3 regions of the Saccharopolyspora sp. NPDC002376 genome follow, and region 1 is predicted to be linked to each of the others. Evidence: riboswitches for the same ligand, from Rfam matches in the RefSeq annotation. Region 1 holds a riboswitch; each other region holds the start of a gene.
The links. A riboswitch is a leader RNA that binds a small molecule or an ion and turns the genes downstream of it on or off. The one in region 1 is predicted to bind glycine.
Positions count from the first base shown of each region.

Region 2: it holds a riboswitch for glycine, as region 1 does, so the genes downstream of both, gcvT (glycine cleavage system aminomethyltransferase GcvT) here and gcvH (glycine cleavage system protein GcvH) in region 1, are expected to answer to the same signal.
Region 3: it holds a riboswitch for glycine, as region 1 does, so the genes downstream of both, gcvP (aminomethyl-transferring glycine dehydrogenase) here and gcvH (glycine cleavage system protein GcvH) in region 1, are expected to answer to the same signal.

Region 1 is NZ_JBSFBZ010000010.1:973-6,584, forward strand. It holds gene ACWCO2_RS09630 (hypothetical protein) at 1-28, opposite strand, end outside; gene ald (alanine dehydrogenase) at 396-1,511, opposite strand; gene ACWCO2_RS09640 (PucR family transcriptional regulator) at 1,846-3,402, opposite strand; glycine riboswitch at 3,516-3,610, shown strand; glycine riboswitch at 3,611-3,708, shown strand; gene gcvH (glycine cleavage system protein GcvH) at 3,764-4,135, shown strand; gene ACWCO2_RS09650 (L-serine ammonia-lyase) at 4,162-5,514, shown strand; gene ACWCO2_RS09655 (DMT family transporter) at 5,562-5,612, opposite strand, start outside.
Region 2 is NZ_JBSFBZ010000008.1:25,383-30,994, forward strand. It holds gene ACWCO2_RS08330 (acyl-CoA dehydrogenase family protein) at 1-921, opposite strand, end outside; gene ACWCO2_RS08335 (TetR/AcrR family transcriptional regulator) at 1,023-1,649, shown strand; glycine riboswitch at 1,955-2,054, shown strand; glycine riboswitch at 2,055-2,153, shown strand; gene gcvT (glycine cleavage system aminomethyltransferase GcvT) at 2,271-3,374, shown strand; gene glyA (serine hydroxymethyltransferase) at 3,397-4,677, shown strand; gene ACWCO2_RS08350 (amino acid permease) at 4,959-5,612, shown strand, end outside.
Region 3 is NZ_JBSFBZ010000013.1:104,010-109,621, reverse strand. It holds gene gcvP (aminomethyl-transferring glycine dehydrogenase) at 1-1,435, opposite strand, end outside; glycine riboswitch at 1,610-1,711, opposite strand; gene ACWCO2_RS12040 (MerR family transcriptional regulator) at 1,801-2,370, opposite strand; gene ACWCO2_RS12035 (bifunctional nuclease family protein) at 2,644-3,120, opposite strand; gene garA (glycogen accumulation regulator GarA) at 3,522-3,980, opposite strand; gene gcvH (glycine cleavage system protein GcvH) at 4,098-4,484, opposite strand; gene ACWCO2_RS12020 (CDP-alcohol phosphatidyltransferase family protein) at 4,660-5,361, opposite strand; gene ACWCO2_RS12015 (hypothetical protein) at 5,523-5,612, opposite strand, start outside.

The DNA of each region.
Region 1 (5,612 bases):
CTGCCTTGCGTAACGCCGTGTCCGCCACATCGCCTCCCGCCGCAGTCGTTCGGCAACCCACTTCCGGGCTGCCCCAACGGGTGACATCGGCAGGCGGTGTCCACGCCTGCACGGCCAGGGCGCAGGGCTCACTCCATCGAGTGGTTATCGATTCGGCTTGAAAATGCCCGCCGAGCGGTCGCGCAGCTCGTCGGCAAACGGCCGAGCGTGTCCTACACTGACGGTGGCGGCCTGCTCCCGGTGACCCCCAGGCTGGTTGAGCGGGCCGCCCCGCGTGTGCCCGCCTTTTGCCGCGAGTCAGTTTTGCCCTAAACCTGACGGACTCACACCACTGCGCCTGGATGTGCGAAAACCCCGCTGCCGGCTTGCGGTGGTGGGGTTTTCGCGGTTCGGGATCAGCCGAGGATGTCGGTGATCGGGGTGCTGGTTCGGTTGTGGGCTTCGGCGACCGGGGCGTTGACGAGGTGGCCTTCGTGGGTGTTGAGGCCTACCGCCAGGGCCGCGTCCGTTCGGGAGGCTTCGCGCCAGCCCTGGTCCGCGATGCGCAGGACGTAGGGGAGGGTGACGTTGGTCAGGGCGTGGGTCGAGGTGTTGGGGACCGCACCCGGCATGTTCGCCACGCAGTAGAAGACCGAGTCGTGGACCCGGTAGGTCGGGTCGTCGTGGGTGGTCGCGCGGGAGTCGGCGAAGCAGCCGCCCTGGTCGATCGCGATGTCCACCAGCACGCTGCCCGGCTTCATCTCCGACACCAGGTGGTTGGAGACCAGCTTCGGCGCCTTCGCGCCCGGGATCAGCACCGCGCCGATGACCATGTCGGCGGCGCGCACCGCCTGCTCGACGGAGTAGCGGTTGGAGGTCACCGTGCGGATCTGGCCGTGGAAGTCGCGGTCGATCTCGCGCAGCTTGTCGACGTTGGTGTCCAGCAGCTCCACGTCGGATCCCATGCCCATCGCGACGCGCGCGGCGTTGAGGCCCGCGACACCGCCGCCGATCACCAAGACCCGCGCCGGGTGCACGCCCGGGACACCGCCCGGCAGCACGCCGCGGCCACCGCTCGGGCGCATCAGCGAGTAGGCGCCGACCTGCGGGGCGAGTCGACCGGCGACCTCGCTCATCGGCGCGAGCAGCGGCAGGCTGCCGTCGGCGGTCTGCACGGTTTCGTAGGCGATGCCGGTGACGCCGGAGTTCAGCATCGCGTCGGTCAGCGCGGCGTCGGCGGCCAGGTGCAGGTAGGTGAACAGCACCTGGTCGCGGCTCAGCCGAGGGTACTCCTCGGTGATCGGCTCCTTGACCTTGAGCACCAGCTGACCTTCGGACCACACGTCGTCGGCGCTGGGCAGGACCTTCGCGCCCGCGGCGAGGTAGTCCTCGTCCGGGATGGAGGAGCCGGCGCCCGCGTTGGCCTCGACGAAGACGTCGTGCCCGCGGCTGTTCAGCTCGTGGACGCCCGCGGGCGTGAGCGCTACCCGGTACTCGTTGTTCTTGATCTCGCGCGGGACGGCGATCTTCACGGCGGAATCCTTTCGTCACCTGTGTTGCGCACAACGATCCGTCGCCGATTCCGGGGGCGCATCATGCCCACGCGATGAGATTGCCCCGACCCCCTTGTGCTCGCAGCACAACCGCTCAAGGCCTGTTACTGGCTGCGTTTCTCGGGTGGTCGCTTGGCGGAACCTGAGCGGTTCCCTGGACTGCGGGTGCCCCTCCTGATGTATGACCAATACACGGCGGAGGGGCCGTCCTCGCCAGGAAACCGCTCAGAGCCCGCCGGTGGCCACCCTGCGAAGGGGGATGCAAGCGGCTACGCCGCTTCCACAAGCGCGGACGGCATACGCCGGCAGGCTCTCAGCCGTGTTGCGCCCAGCGTTCGGCGAGCAGTTGGACCAGCAGAGCCGAGCGGACGTCCGGGTCGTCCAGGTCGATGTCGACGAGTTGGGCGAGCCGTTTCATCCGGTAGCGGAAGGTGTTCGGGTGCACGTTCAGCTCCTGGCTCGCCTGCCGCGGGTCGCCGGGGTGGCGCAGCCAGGCGCGCAGCGTCGCCAGGTACTCGGTGCCCTGGGTGCGGTCGTGCTCGCGCATGACTTGCAGTGGTCCCAGCGCGCCGATGCCCGCGTCGGTCGCCGCGCCCGCCATGCGGCTGAGCACCAGCAGGTGCCAGTAGTCCTCGTAGACCGCGACCCGTTCCTGCAGCTTGCCGGTGCGCAGCAGGCTGACCAGCTCTTCGGCCTGCGACCGCGACTGGTGCAGGTCCGCCACCGCCACCGAGGTGCCCACCGCGATCAGCGGGCGCGGTGACATGTCGTGCGAGGCGAGCGCAGTGCGCAGCTCCAGCCAGCCGCCGCGGTCGCCGCGGTCCGGCACCACCGCGTAGAGCATCGTGCCGATCTCGGTGACCAGCGGCCGGCGGCCGATCCCGCGCGTGATCCACTCCCACAGCGCCAACCGGTGCCCTTCGGCGGGCCCGGCTGAGGCGGGCATCTCGATCGCGATCACCCGGTGTCGCTCGTTCGGGACGGCCAGTTCGTTGGCCGCGACCCGCCAGCCCTCGCCGCCGTCCAGCAGCAGCCGCACCTGCTCCGCGCTGCGCCGCCGCTCGGCGTCGGCCACCGCCCGCCAGCGCAGCAGCTGCAGCGCGACCAGGTGTGCGGTGTCGGCGAACGCCGTCGCACGCTCCTCGGAAACCTCCTCGGGCACCACCGCCCACATGGATCCGAGCAGCTCGCCGCCCATCCTGATCGGCACGACCAATCGGGGCAGCGTGCCGTCCTGCTGGGCGGGCACGAAGATCGCCGAACTGCCCTTGCTGAGCTTGCGGAAGGTGCCGTACGCCCGGAACTTGGCCAGCACGTCGTCCGGCTGCCTGCGCCCCATGATCGTCGAGACCCGCGCGGGATCGGTGAGGTCCTGCCGGGCCGAGTAGGCCAGCACCTGGGAGCGCGCGTCCTCGATCGTGACCGGCGCGTCCACCACGTCGGCCACCGCGTCGGCGAGCCGGAACAGATCGCCGACCCCGGGGCTGCGCGCGCCCGCCTCGTCGATGTCGGTCCCGGCCAGCGCCGCCCTGATCAGCCAGACCAGCTGGGCCCACGCGGTCTCCGACCGGACCTCGACCAGCGCGACCCCGGCCGCCTCGGCCGCGGCGACGATGCGCTCATCGGCGGAGACCGGCGGTTTCAGCAGCACCGCCGAAGCGCCCCGGTCGCCGCAGACGCGCACCAGTGACGCCGCCTGCTCGCGGTCCGCGACGGCCACGCCCAGCACGAGGTCGCCGTCGACGACGGTCAGGTGCTGGTCGGGTTCGGCGATGACCACGTCGCCGACGCACGCGGTCGATTCCGGGACGACCACCGAGCGCAGCAGGGTCGGGCCGACCCGTTCGACCAGTGCTCGGACGTCGAGCATCACCGGCCTCCTGGAGAAGCGGCCGCCTTGGCGGTCAGTTGGGGAGGGCATTGTGACACCAAGACAGGCACGTTTATCGTTGCTGAGCAGTCTGACAATCGCATACTGGCCGTCGACCCCGTGCGGGAGAGACCTCGTACCAGCTGCGAGGCGCCGAAGGAGCAAGACTCCCCACAAACTCTCAGGCACCCATGACCGTTCGGGCGAGGCAACTCTGGAAAGCGCGCGCCACCGCTGGCGCGCCACCCAAGGTGCAAGTCGCAGGTCTGCGGCGAAGCTCTCAGGTCCCGAAACAGAGGGGGAGGCCCAGCACATTTCCGGGCGCGCCCGCGCCCTCCGAGCAGCCTTGGAGCCTCCCACCATGTCCCTGCCGCAGAACCTGCGCTACACCGAAGAGCACGAGTGGATCGAGGACCGCGACGAGCTGGTCCGCATCGGCATCACCGACCACGCCGCCGAGGCGCTCGGCGACATCGTCTTCGTGCAGCTGCCGGAGGTCGGCGAGCAGATCGAGGCCGGGCAGACCTGCGGTGAGATGGAGTCCACCAAGTCCGTGAGCGACCTGTTCGCGCCGGTCACCGGCGAGGTCGTGGCGATCAACGAGTCCGTTGTGGATGATCCCGCGCTGGTCAACGCCGAGCCGTTCGCCGGCGGTTGGCTGCTGGAGGTGCGCGCCACCGGTACCGGTGCTGTGCTCACCGCGGAGCAGTACGCCGAACTGATCGGGCAGTAGGACCCGGGCAGCAGCGGAGGCGATCAATGGCGATCAGTGTCTTCGACCTGTTCTCAGTGGGCATCGGACCGTCCAGTTCGCACACCGTGGGACCGATGCGGGCGGCCAAGCGATTCGCGCGACGACTGCGCGACGCGGGCCGGTTGCCGCAGGTCACGCGGGTCAAGGCGGAGCTGTTCGGTTCGTTGGGGGCGACCGGCCACGGGCACGGCAGCCCGAAGGCGGTGCTGCTGGGCCTGGAGGGCCACAGCCCGGAGGTCGTCGATCCGGCCGCGGTGGCGGACCGGGTCGTCGAGATCGGCGAGACGGGGCGGCTGTGCCTCGACGGGACGCACGAGATCCGGTTCAGCTCGGACCGCGATCTGGTGATGCACCGCCGCAGGTCGCTGCCGGTGCACCCGAACGGCATGCGGTTCACCGCCTTCGCCGGGGACGCCGAGCTGGACAGCGCGGTGTACTACTCGGTGGGCGGTGGTTTCGTCGTCGACGAGGACGCGACCGGGTCCGACCGGATCAAACCGGACGAGACCGAGCTGCGGCTGCCATTCCGCACCGGCATGGAACTGCTCGAGCGCGCCGCGGAGTCCGGCCTGTCCATCAGCGGCGTCATGCTGGCCAACGAGCTGTCCTGGCGCGGCGAGGACGCCGTGCGCAAGGAACTGCTGGACATCTGGCACGTCATGCGGGAGTGCGTGGACAACGGCTGCCGCAACACCGGTGAACTCCCGGGCGGGCTGAAGGTCAAGCGGCGGGCGGCGGAGCTGGCCGCGCTGCTGACCGATCAGGACGACCCGCTGGAGTGGGTCACGCTCTTCGCGCTCGCGGTGAACGAGGAGAACGCGGCCGGTGGGCGAGTGGTGACGGCGCCGACCAACGGTGCGGCGGGCATCGTCCCGGCGGTGCTGCACTACTACACCCGGTTCGTACCCGGTGCGGACGACGACGGTGTGGTGCGGTTCCTGCTGGCAGCCGGGGCTGTCGGGGTGCTGTTCAAGGAGAACGCCTCGATCTCCGGGGCCGAGGTCGGGTGCCAGGGCGAGGTCGGTTCGGCGTGCTCCATGGCTGCGGCCGGGCTTGCCGAGGTGCTCGGCGGGACGCCGCGTCAGGTGGAGAACGCCGCCGAGATCGCGATGGAGCACAACCTCGGGCTCACCTGCGATCCCATCGGCGGTCTGGTGCAGATCCCGTGCATCGAGCGCAACGCGGTGGCCTCGGTCAAGGCGATCACGGCGGCGCGGATGGCGATGCGTGGTGACGGCAACCACTTCGTCTCGCTGGACAAGGTGATCAAGACGATGCGGGAGACCGGCCGGGACATGAAGGTCAAGTACAAGGAGACCGCCCGCGGCGGACTCGCGGTCAACGTCATCGAGTGCTGATTCGGTGCGGGCGGTGGCAGGGGTTCCCCCGTCCCCGCCCGCGCCGCTCAGGCTTCGACGAATTTGAGGCCGGCGATGCCAACCACGATCAACGTCAA
Region 2 (5,612 bases), on a different contig from region 1:
CCAGGCCGCCTGCAGCACCAGCCAGCGCAGTGCCTCGATCTCCACCGCCGAGTCCGCCACCATCCACTGGATCGCCTGGCGCTCGGCGATCGGCTTGCCGAAGGTCTCGCGCTGCTTGGCGTAGTCCATGCCCATCTCGACCAGCCGCTCGCAGGAGCCCAGCGCTCGCGCGGGCAGCATGTAGCGGCCGTGGCCGATCCACTGCATGGCGAGCTTGAAGCCGTGCCCGACCTCGCCGAGGACGTTGCCCTCAGGAACTCGCACGTTGTCGAAGACCAGCGCGGCCGGCTGGCGCTCCCACGGGCCCATGATGTCGATCGGCTCGGACTTCCAACCCATGTCGCGGTCGACCAGGAAGCAGGTGACGCCGCCGTTGGCGCCCTTCTCCTTGTCGGTGACGGCGAAGACCATCACGAAGTCGGCGTCGATGCCGCCGGTGATGAACGTCTTCTCACCGTTGATCACCCACTCGGCGCCGTCCTTGACCGCCGTGGTCCGCAGGTCCTTGGCGTCCGACCCGGCGCCGGGCTCGGTGATCGCGAAGCAGGACTTGCGGGTGCCCTCGATGGTCGGCAGCAGGTAGCGCTGCTTCTGCTCCTCGTTGGCGTAGTAGAGGATGTTGTCGGCGTAGCCGCCGAACCGGAACGGCACGTAGGTGCGGCCGAGTTCGATCTCGATCAGCGCGGACATCACCGCTGACAGGCCCATTCCGCCGTACTCCTCGGGCGTCTGCACGCCCCAGAACCCGGCTTCCTTCGCCTTCTGCTGCAGCTCGTGCTGCTCGTCCTTGGTCAGGCCGCGCTCGCCGGCCCGCTCGCGGCGCAGCACCTCCGGCTCCAGCGGCGCCAGCTCGCGCTGGACGAAGTTGCGCACCCAGTCCCTGATGTCGCGTTCGGTGTCGGAGAGCGAGAAGTCGACCATTGCCGGATCCTTTCCTGCGGCCATCTAACTAACGTTGTTAGTTTTATGGCAGCCTAAGACGGCCCCGGCGAGCGCCGCAAGAGATCCGACTAGGAGAAGACGTGCCCAGACCGACCACTCCCCGGCTGTCGCCGGAACGCATCCGCCGCGTCGGACTGGAGATCATCGACGCCGATGGCCTGGAAGCGCTGTCCATGCGCCGCCTCGCCGAACGCCTCGGAGTGCGCGCGGCCTCGCTGTACAACCACGTCGCGACCAAGGAAGAACTGCTGCACGAGATCGCCGAAGACGTGATGGGCTCGGTGGACGTCTCGGACTTCGAGCAGGACTGGACGACCGGCCTGCGCAGCTGGGCCCGCTCCTACCGCGCGGCGCTGGCGGCCCACCCCAACCTGGTGCCGTTCCTGGCCTACGGCCCGGCCCGCCGCGAGAACGCCCTGCGCCGAGCCGATGCGGTGCACGGCGGCCTGACCAGCGCGGGCTGGCCGCAGCGCTACGCCACGATGATCGGCGCCTCGACGAAGTACCTGGTGGTGGGCTCGGCGATGGGCTCGTTCAGCGGCGGCTTCCCGGACGACGCGGACCTCTACGGCGACCGCTTCCCCCACCTGAACAAGGCACACCTGCTCCGCGAACACGCAGCGGAAATCGACGCAGCCAGCTTCGAACTAGCCCTCGAAGCCCTCATCGACGGCCTGCAGAAGCAGTACCGAGAACTCACCGGCTAACGCTTGGGAGTCACTCATCGACTCCTTCCGGCGGAGGCACCGGGCCAAAGTCCCCTTCGATCGGACCACTCAAGCGCTTGACCAGTTCCGGGTCGGTATAGATGAGCGCCGTTGCCTTCCACTCGTGACGTCACCTTGATCGACTAACTCCGCGACGCTCTTGGGATCCCGCTGCTTCACTCCACTGGACCTCACGCTCTTTCAGAACTCCACAGCAAGTCGGCACGAGATCACTCATCCTTCCGGTTGACGTGGGTCACTGGTGGTTCGTAGCGTCCTTGACGCAGAACCGAATAGCGCGCCTACGACGTCGTGCGGGAGAGACTCCGGCCCTTCTCGGGACCGGGGCGCCGAAGGAGCAACACTCCCCAGCAAACTCTCAGGCACCGGCACCGCACGACACCAGGCGATCACGGAGAAAAGCAGAAGCATGCACTTCTCGCCCACGGTGCAAGCCACCTCCCGAGGTGGCGAAACTCTCAGGCCAATGACTCCGGGGAGACCGCCCGACCAGCGCAGCCCGCGCAGGTCGGGGTCGAGGTGTCCCCGATAAGGTTGGGCGCAGTGAGCTGACCGGCCCTCGACTGCCGACCGGCGCCCACCAGGAGGAGTCCCACCACCATGTCGTCGCCACGACAGACGCCCTTGCACCACGTGCACGAGGAACTCGGCGCCAACCTCACCGAGTTCGCCGGCTGGCAGATGCCGCTGCGCTACTCCGGTGACATCGCCGAGCACAACGCGGTGCGCACCGCGGCCGGCCTGTTCGACCTGAGCCACATGGGCGAGATCCGGATCAGCGGCCCGGAAGCCGCGGCCGCGCTGGACCACGCGCTGGTCGCCAACGCCTCCAGCATCACGCCCGGCCGCGCGCGCTACACCATGATCTGCAACGCGCAGGGCGGTGTGCTGGACGACCTGATCGTCTACCGCCTCGCCGAGCAGGAGTTCCTGGTGGTGGCCAACGCCGCGAACGCCGCCGTGGTCTCCGCCGAGCTGACCGAGCGGATCAGCGGGTTCGACGCCCAGCACGAGGACGTCTCCGATGACTACGCGCTGATCGCGATCCAGGGCCCGAACGCCGTCGCGATCCTCGCGCCGCTGACCGAGACCGACCTCTCCGGCGTCAAGTACTACGCGGGCTACCCGGCCCAGGTCGCGGGCAAGGACGTGCTGCTGGCGCGCACCGGCTACACCGGCGAGGACGGCTTCGAGCTGTTCACCGCGCCCGGCGACGCCGAGGCCGTGTGGCAGGCGCTGACCGAGTCGGGCGCGGAGCACGGGCTGCAGCCCGCCGGGCTGTCCTGCCGCGACACGCTGCGCCTGGAAGCCGGCATGCCGCTGTACGGCAACGAGCTGTCCGCCGAGCTCACGCCGTTCCACGCCAACCTCGGCCGGGTGGTCAAGCTCGACAAGACCGTCGACTTCGTCGGCAAGGAAGCGCTGGCCGCCGTCGCGGAGAAGCCCACCGAGCGCACCCTGGTCGGGCTCAGCACCGACCAGCGCCGCGCGCCCCGGCACGGCTACCGCGTGCTGGACGCCGACGGCGCCGAGATCGGCGTGGTCACCAGCGGCGCCCCGTCCCCGACCTTGGGCCACCCGATCGGGATGGCCTACGTGGACCGCGAGCACAGCGAACCCGGCACCCAGCTGCAGGTAGACATCCGCGGCAAAGCAGTCGCGGTGCAGGTCGTCGAGCTGCCGTTCTACCGCCGCAACGCCTGAGAGAAACACAGGAGGCAACACCATGTCGACACCGGACCTGTTCAACGACCAGCTGGCCGCGGTGGACCCCGAGGTTGCGGCGGCGGTCGGCGCCGAGCTCAACCGCCAGCAGACCACGCTCGAGATGATCGCCTCGGAGAACTTCGCGCCCCAGGCCGTGCTCGAAGCGCAGGGCTCGGTGCTGACCAACAAGTACGCGGAGGGCTACCCTGGCCGCCGCTACTACGGCGGCTGCGAGCACGTCGACGTCATCGAGCGGCTGGCCATCGAGCGGATCAAGGAGCTCTTCGGCGCTTCTTACGCCAACGTGCAGCCGCACTCCGGCGCACAGGCCAACGCGGCGGCGATGTTCGCGCTGCTCAAGCCGGGCGACACCATCATGGGTCTGGACCTGGCGCACGGCGGCCACCTGACCCACGGGATGCGGATCAACTTCTCCGGCAAGCTCTACAACGTGGTGCCCTACCACGTGCGCGAGGACGACCACCGCGTCGACATGGACGAGGTCGCCCGGTTGGCGCGGGAGAACAAGCCGCAGCTGATCGTCGCCGGTTGGTCGGCCTACCCGCGGCAGCTGGACTTCAAGCGGTTCCGGGAGATCGCCGACGAGGTCGGTGCCTACCTGATGGTGGACATGGCGCACTTCGCCGGTCTGGTCGCCGCGGGCCTGCACCCGAACCCGGTGCCGCACGCCCACGTCGTCACCACCACCACGCACAAGACCCTGGGCGGTCCGCGCGGTGGCGTGATCCTGTCCTCCGACGAGGAGTTCACCAAGAAGTTCAACTCCGCGGTGTTCCCCGGTCAGCAGGGCGGGCCGCTGGAGCACGTGATCGCGGGCAAGGCGGTCGCGTTCAAGGTCGCCGCTGGTGAGGAGTTCAAGGACCGGCAGCGCCGCACGATCGAGGGCGCGCAGATCCTGGCCGAACGGCTGCTGGCCGACGACGCCAAGGCGGCCGGGGTGCAGCTGGTCTCCGGCGGCACCGACGTGCACCTGGTGCTGGTCGACCTGCGCAACTCCGAGCTGGACGGTCAGCAGGCCGAGGACCGGCTGCACGAGATCGGCATCACCGTCAACCGCAACGCGGTGCCCAACGACCCGCGCCCGCCGATGGTGACCTCGGGTCTGCGCATCGGCACCCCGGCGCTGGCCACCCGCGGCTTCGGCAAGGAGGAGTTCACCGAGGTCGCCGACGTGATCGCCGAGGCGCTCAGGCCGGGCTTCGACGAGTCCACCAGCACGAAGCTGCGGGCCCGCGTCGAGGCGCTGGCCGCGAAGCACCCGCTGTACCCGAACCTCTGACGGTTCCGGCACTCAACGGCCGGCGCACGCAAATCCGATTTGCGCGCGCCGGCCGTTTTTTTCTGAATTTTCTCTTCCTCGAGCTCCGGTATCCAATCGATCTCTCCCCCCCGAAGAGGGCCGGTCTCAACTGCTCCGAATCCCTTGCGGGCACCGATCGGATGCCGGATTATCTGCGCAGTTCCAGCGAAACACGCTGACGGGCACCGTGTTGCGGGAGGCGGCCCACGTGGTTCCGCCGCACCGAAAACCCGCACCGCTTCTTGGAGGAGTCCACTTCGATGAGCCAACCAGCCACCGAGGAGTATCGGAAGGATCTGAGCAACCGGCACATCAACATGATCGCCATCGGCGGAGCGATCGGCGTCGGGTTGTTCCTCGGTTCCGGAAAGGCGCTGCACCAGGTCGGCCCCGGCCTGATCCTGATCTACGCGATCGCCGGCGTGATGATCTTCTTCGTCATGCGGGCGCTCGGCGAGCTGCTGATGTACCGCCCGGTGAGCGGTTCCTTCGCCGAGTACGCGGGTGAGTTCGTCGGGCCGTGGGCGCGGTTCGCGGTCGGCTGGGGCTACTGGCTGGTCTGGATCGTCACCGGCATGGCCGAGATCACCGCGGTCGGCAAGTACTTCCTGTTCTGGTTCCCGGACGTGCCGCAGTGGATCCCGGCGCTGGGCGCGCTGATCGTGCTCAGCGCGGTGAACCTGATCGCGGTGAAGCTGTTCGGCGAGTTCGAGTTCTGGTTCGCGCTGATCAAGGTGCTGGCCATCCTGGGCCTCATCGTGCTGGCCGCGGCGATCCTGGTGTTCGGCTTCAGCGACCTGGGCCCGACCGCCTCGCTGAGCAACATCTGGAACAGCGGCGGGCTGTTCCCCAACGGCCTGGCGTCCTCGCTGCTGGCGTTCCAGATCGTCATGTTCGCCTTCGTCGGCGTGGAG
Region 3 (5,612 bases), on a different contig from region 1:
GGTGCGTCATGTACTCGGAGGTGCGCAGCAGCGCCAGCGGAAGCGCGTCGGAGGTCTGCGCGTCCAGCTCGTCGACGTCCACGCCGTCGATGCCGAAGGCCTGCCACACCGTCGCCAGGTTGGCGCGCGTGGTGGTCTCGTCGCAGCTGATGCCCACCCGGTCGACGTCGATGCGCCGCAGGTTGATGCCGCCGCGCCGCGCCGCGGACACGACCTCATCGGCCCGCCCCGGCACCTTCGCGACGATCGTGTCGAAGAAGTCCTGGTGCAGCACCTCGACGCCGCCGCGCCGCAGCTGCTCGGCCAGCACGGACGCCATCCGGTGCGCGCGGGTAGCGATCGCCTTCAGCCCGGCCGGACCGTGGTAGACGGCGTACATCGACGCCACCACGGCCAGCAGGACCTGCGCGGTGCAGATGTTGCTGGTCGCCTTCTCGCGGCGGATGTGCTGCTCCCGGGTCTGCAACGCCAGGCGGTAGGCCTTGTTGCCGTCGGCGTCGACGCTCACACCGACCAGTCGGCCGGGCAGCTGCCGCTCGAATCCCTTGGCCACGGCCATGAATCCGGCGTGCGGACCACCGAAGCCCATCGGCACGCCGAATCGCTGGGTGCTGCCGACGACCACGTCCGCACCGATCTCACCGGGCGCGCGCAGCAGCGTCAGGGCCAGCAGATCGGACGCCACCACGACCTTCGCCCCGCGCTCGTGCGCCTCGGCGATGATCCGCTCGTGGTCGCGCACCGAACCCGAAGCACCCGGGTAGGACAGCAGCGCGCCGAAGAACTCGTCCTCGGGCAGCCCTGCCGACAGGTCGGCGACGACGACCTCGATGCCCAGCGGCTCGGCGCGGGTCTGGATGACCGCGATGGTCTGCGGCAGCGTGTCGGAGTCGACCAGGAAGCGCGGCGACTTGGACTTGCCGGCGCGGCGCACGAGCGTCATGCCCTCGGCCGCGGCGGTCGCCTCGTCCAGCATGGACGCGTTGGCCACCGGCACCCCGGCCAGGTCGGCCACCATCGTCTGGAAGTTCAGCAGCGCCTCGAGCCGGCCCTGTGAGATCTCCGGCTGGTACGGCGTGTACGCGGTGTACCAGGCCGGGTTCTCCAACACGTTGCGCAGGATGACCGGCGGGGTCGTGGTGCCGTAGTAACCGAGCCCGATCATCTCGGTGTGCGGGTGACAGCGGCGCGCGAGGTCGCGCAGCTCGGCAAGCGCAGCGGTCTCGGTGGCCGGCTGGGGCAGCGCCAAGCGCAGGTCGTCCTCGCGGATCGCGTCCGGCACCGCGCTGCGGCCCAGTTCCTCCAGCGAACCGACGCCGATCACGTCGAGCATGCGGGCCAGTTCGGCCGGGGACGGCCCGACGTGCCGGTCGGAGAACGGCGTGCCGTGCTCCAGAGCGGCCAGGGGAATGCGGTCGTGGGTCACGTCGGACATCGCCAAACCTCAATCATCGCGGCGAACACAGGGGCGGCAGTACAGCCAGGACTGCGCTGCTCTCCCCCTCTGTCACCGTCCGCGAAGCGAACGCCTGAGAGCTTCACCCGGGGACCGGGCTTGCACCGTCGGCGGGTGGTGCCAGCGAATGGCACCACCTCTTTCCAGAGGTATCTCGCCCGTGCGGTCCAGGTGGCCTGAGAGGTTGTCGGGGAGGTTTTGCTCCTTCGGCGCCGACCGCGGCTAGGCCGGGCCGGACTCTCCCGCACGGGGTCGGCGATGTGTCGCAGCCTACCCGATCAGGTGGCCCGCGCGGACCTCTGATGCGAGCTGCGGCACAGTCTTTCGATCACGGCCAGGGCTGGTCAGCCGGTCTCGGCCTGGCGGTCCCGGCGACGGCGGGACAGCTCGTCCGCCGCCTGCACCATCTCGCCGCCGTCGGCCCGCTCGGCCGGGAACTCGTGGATGGTGCCGCTGATCTCGCGCATCGCACCGCTGACGGCGATGCCGAACACGCCCTGACCACCTTGCAGCAGGTCGACCACCTCCTCGGCAGAGGTGCACTCGTAGACCGTCGTCCCGTCGCTGAACAACGTCAGCCGCGCCAGGTCCTCGACGCCGCGGTTGCGCAGGTGCTCCACCGCGACCCGGATGTTGTGCAGCGACACCCCTGTGTCCAGCAGGCGCTTGACCACCTTGAGCACCAGGATGTCCTTGAACGAGTACAGCCGTTGCGAGCCGGAACCGGCCGCACCGCGTATGGACGGGCCGACCAGCTTGGTGCGCGCCCAGTAGTCCAACTGGCGGTAAGTGATGCCGGCGATCTGGCAGGCGGCCGGGCCCCGGTAGCCGACCAGTTCGTCCGGCAGCGAGGCGTCTGGGAACAGCCCACCCTGCTCCGCGGCAGCATCCCCGTTGGACGCTTCCTCGACCACGCCTGCCTCCCCTCGTCCGGCTTGTCGCCGACGACGATCACCAGCGCCCGAATCGATTGCGATCAGGGCCGCGAACACCCCGCCGACAGCCAGCGGCGCAGCACCGCCGCATCGGCGGTTCACCCGCTGAATCACACCAGGGCGATTTCGCGTAACCCGACGGTATGCCTGCCTCGCGAGGAGGTCAACGCGACGCGCGGGCGCCGGGACGACCCGGCCCCCGCCTGCAACTGCAAGCGGGGGCCGGATGTCAGATCTCGGGTCTGCGACGCCTCAGGTGTCCGCGCCGCGGAAGTCCTCGGGAGACACGGAGTCGAGGAACTCGCGGAACTTCTCCACCTCGTCCTCCTGCTCGTCCGGGATGATCAGCCCGGCCTCGTCCAGCACCGACTCGTCGGCGTGGATCGGCACCCCGATGCGCAACGCCAGGGCAACCGAGTCGCTCGGCCGCGCCGAAACCCGCACGTCCCCGTCGAACACCAGCTCGGCGAAGAAGGTGCCTTCCTGCAGATCGGTGATCCGCACCTGCTCCAGATCGCGCCCCAGGGCGCCGATGACGTCCTTGAGCAGGTCGTGGGTCAGCGGTCGTTGCGGTCGCACGCCCTGCTGCTCGAGCGCGATGGCCGTCGCTTCGACCGAGCCGATCCAGATCGGCAGGTAGCGCTCGCCGTTCGCCTCGCGCAACAACAGGATCGGCTGGTTGGCTGGTAGTTCCACTCGCACGCCGACGACGCGCATCTCGCTGCTCATCGTCACATCGCCTCCTCCAGCGCGCCGAAGCGTGACATCCCCGTCGAGGATCGCGCACCGACGCCTCCGACGCTACCCGCGATACGGCGGCTACGCCCAATCCCTCCGGCGGCCTGGTCGACCACCGCTGTCGCGGCTTGCCCGCTCGGGCACCTGATCCGAACGCCGGGTCCGAACCGCTGGCTGAGCTCGTCATCGAGCATTACCAGCACGATACACCGCTGCGGTCCCGCGGGACCGCTGGAAATGAAGCCGCTGCAACGGGAAAACCGGTTGCGGCGTCGAGAAATTCCCCGCCGCGGATGCCATCGACCCCGATCGCGCAAATACCGCGACGCGCCAGCGGGGCGACGCCGGTGCGGCGCCGCCCCGCTGGCGGGTCGAAAGTCGAATCCGGCGGCTCAGCGGCCGCCGTCGATCGGCCCGGTCAGGAAGACCAACCGGAACTTGCCGATCTGCACCTCGTCACCGTTGGCGAGCACCGAGGTGTCCACCGGTTCCCGGTTGACGTAGGTGCCGTTGAGGCTGCCGACGTCGACCACCACGAAGTCGTTGCCCTCGCGCCGGAACTCTGCGTGTCGGCGGGAAACCGTGACGTCATCGAGGAAGATGTCGCTGTCCGGGTGCCGTCCCGCGCTGGTGGTCTCGCGGTCCAGGAGGAACCGCGAACCCGCATTGGGACCGCGCTTGACCACCAGCAGTGCGGACCCTGCGGGCAGTGCGTCGACCCCGGACGCGGCGGCGGGCTCCGGGGCCGGGCTCTCGGGGCTTTCCTGCTCCGAGAGGAAAGGCCTGAAGACCGAGGTGGTCTCCGGTGACTGTTCTGGCGGAACGTCGCCGTAGCCGCTGTTCTGGCTCACCTGAGTCTCCTCCACGCGGATAGATCGTGCCAAGTAGGTACCCAACGTACCGTGCCTGGACAGGCGTGGGACGCGGGACTCCCGACATTCTCGTCGTCGACCCCGACAGATCGATGATCATGCCTGGTCGATCACCTTTTGATAGGCCTCGGCGTCGAGCAGACCGGCCAGTTGGTCCGGATCGGCGAGCTTGATCTCGACCATCCAGCCGTCACCCTGCGGGGCCGAGTTGACCAACTCCGGTTGGTCCTCGAGCTCGTCGTTGCGCGCGGCCACCTCACCGGTGACGGGGGCGTAGATGTCCGAGACGCTCTTGGTCGACTCCACCTCGCCCATGGAGTCCCCGACGGCGACCTTCTGCCCCACGTCCGGCAGCTGCACGAACACCACGTCGCCGAGCTGCTGCTGGGCGTAGTCGGTGATCCCGATGCGCACGGTGTCCTCGCCGGTGCGCTGGATCCACTCGTGCTCTTCGGTGTACTTGATCTCGTCCGGGGCCGCCACGTGGTCCCGCCTTCCTCGTCCGCTGCTACTTGGCTCACCGATCGCGCGCTGTGGGCGTGATCGGCTCGGCGAGCGTATGCAGCGCGCGGCACCGCCCGCAAGACGGCTCGCGGCGGCGTGGGAGGAGTGCGCTGTCGGCAGAATCGACGTCAGCCGTCCAGCGCATGCGGGGATCTCAGGCCGTTCTGGAGCGCGCTTGGCGCACCGCGGCCACGACCTGGCCCAGGTAGAGGATTCCGGCCCACAGGTACAGCGCGCCGCCCCAGAAGGTGAAGGCGTAGGCGATCGGACGCACCACTTCGGACAGCGGGAATTCCTCCTGCACCAGCAACAACAGCGGGAACGCGTACATCAGGCAGAACGTCGCGGCCTTGCCGAGGTAGTGCACTTCGGGCGGCTCGTAGCCGTGCCAGCGCAGCACTGGCAGGCACAACGTCAGCACCACGTCCCGCAACACCAGCGCGGCGGCGACCCACCAAGGCACGACATCCCGCAGCACGAAGGCGATCAGCGTGGCGATGATGTAGAGCCGGTCGGCAGCCGGATCGAGCAGTTCGCCAAGGCGGCTGTACTGGTTGAGCCAGCGGGCGAGCTTGCCGTCGAGCCAGTCGGTGACCCCGCTGATCACCAGCATCAGCAGGGCAAGCAGGTCGGCCTGCGGGCCGAGCAGCAACCAGAGGAACAGCGGCACCCCGGCCAGGCGGAGCACGCTGAGCAGGTTCGGCAGTGTCCACCATGGATCGGCCCACACCCCGGCGGCGACTTCGCGGATCCGGGCTATGCCGGGATCCGGGCGGCCATCCTGCGGGTGGCCGGGGTTGCCCCCGTGGCCTCCGCTCGTGGCGTTCTCCGTGGTGCGCTCGGCGTCCTGCACCACGAGCCTCCCCTGAATGGTTGTGCGTGCTACCCCAGATGCACGGATGCGCATCCCCTCGGGGTCAGGATCTCACATTCGGCGCACAACACACCTGGCGGCCGGACTCCCCCGCGCATCGAGCGGATCGGGCGGGGCGCGGCGGGAGTCCGCGACCACCGCGACTAGGCCGGAGTGCGGCTCCAACCGCGGCGGCAGAGCTCGGCATCGGTGAGGAACCGCGCCCGCCCGCGGTCGTCGACGCCGGCCCAAGG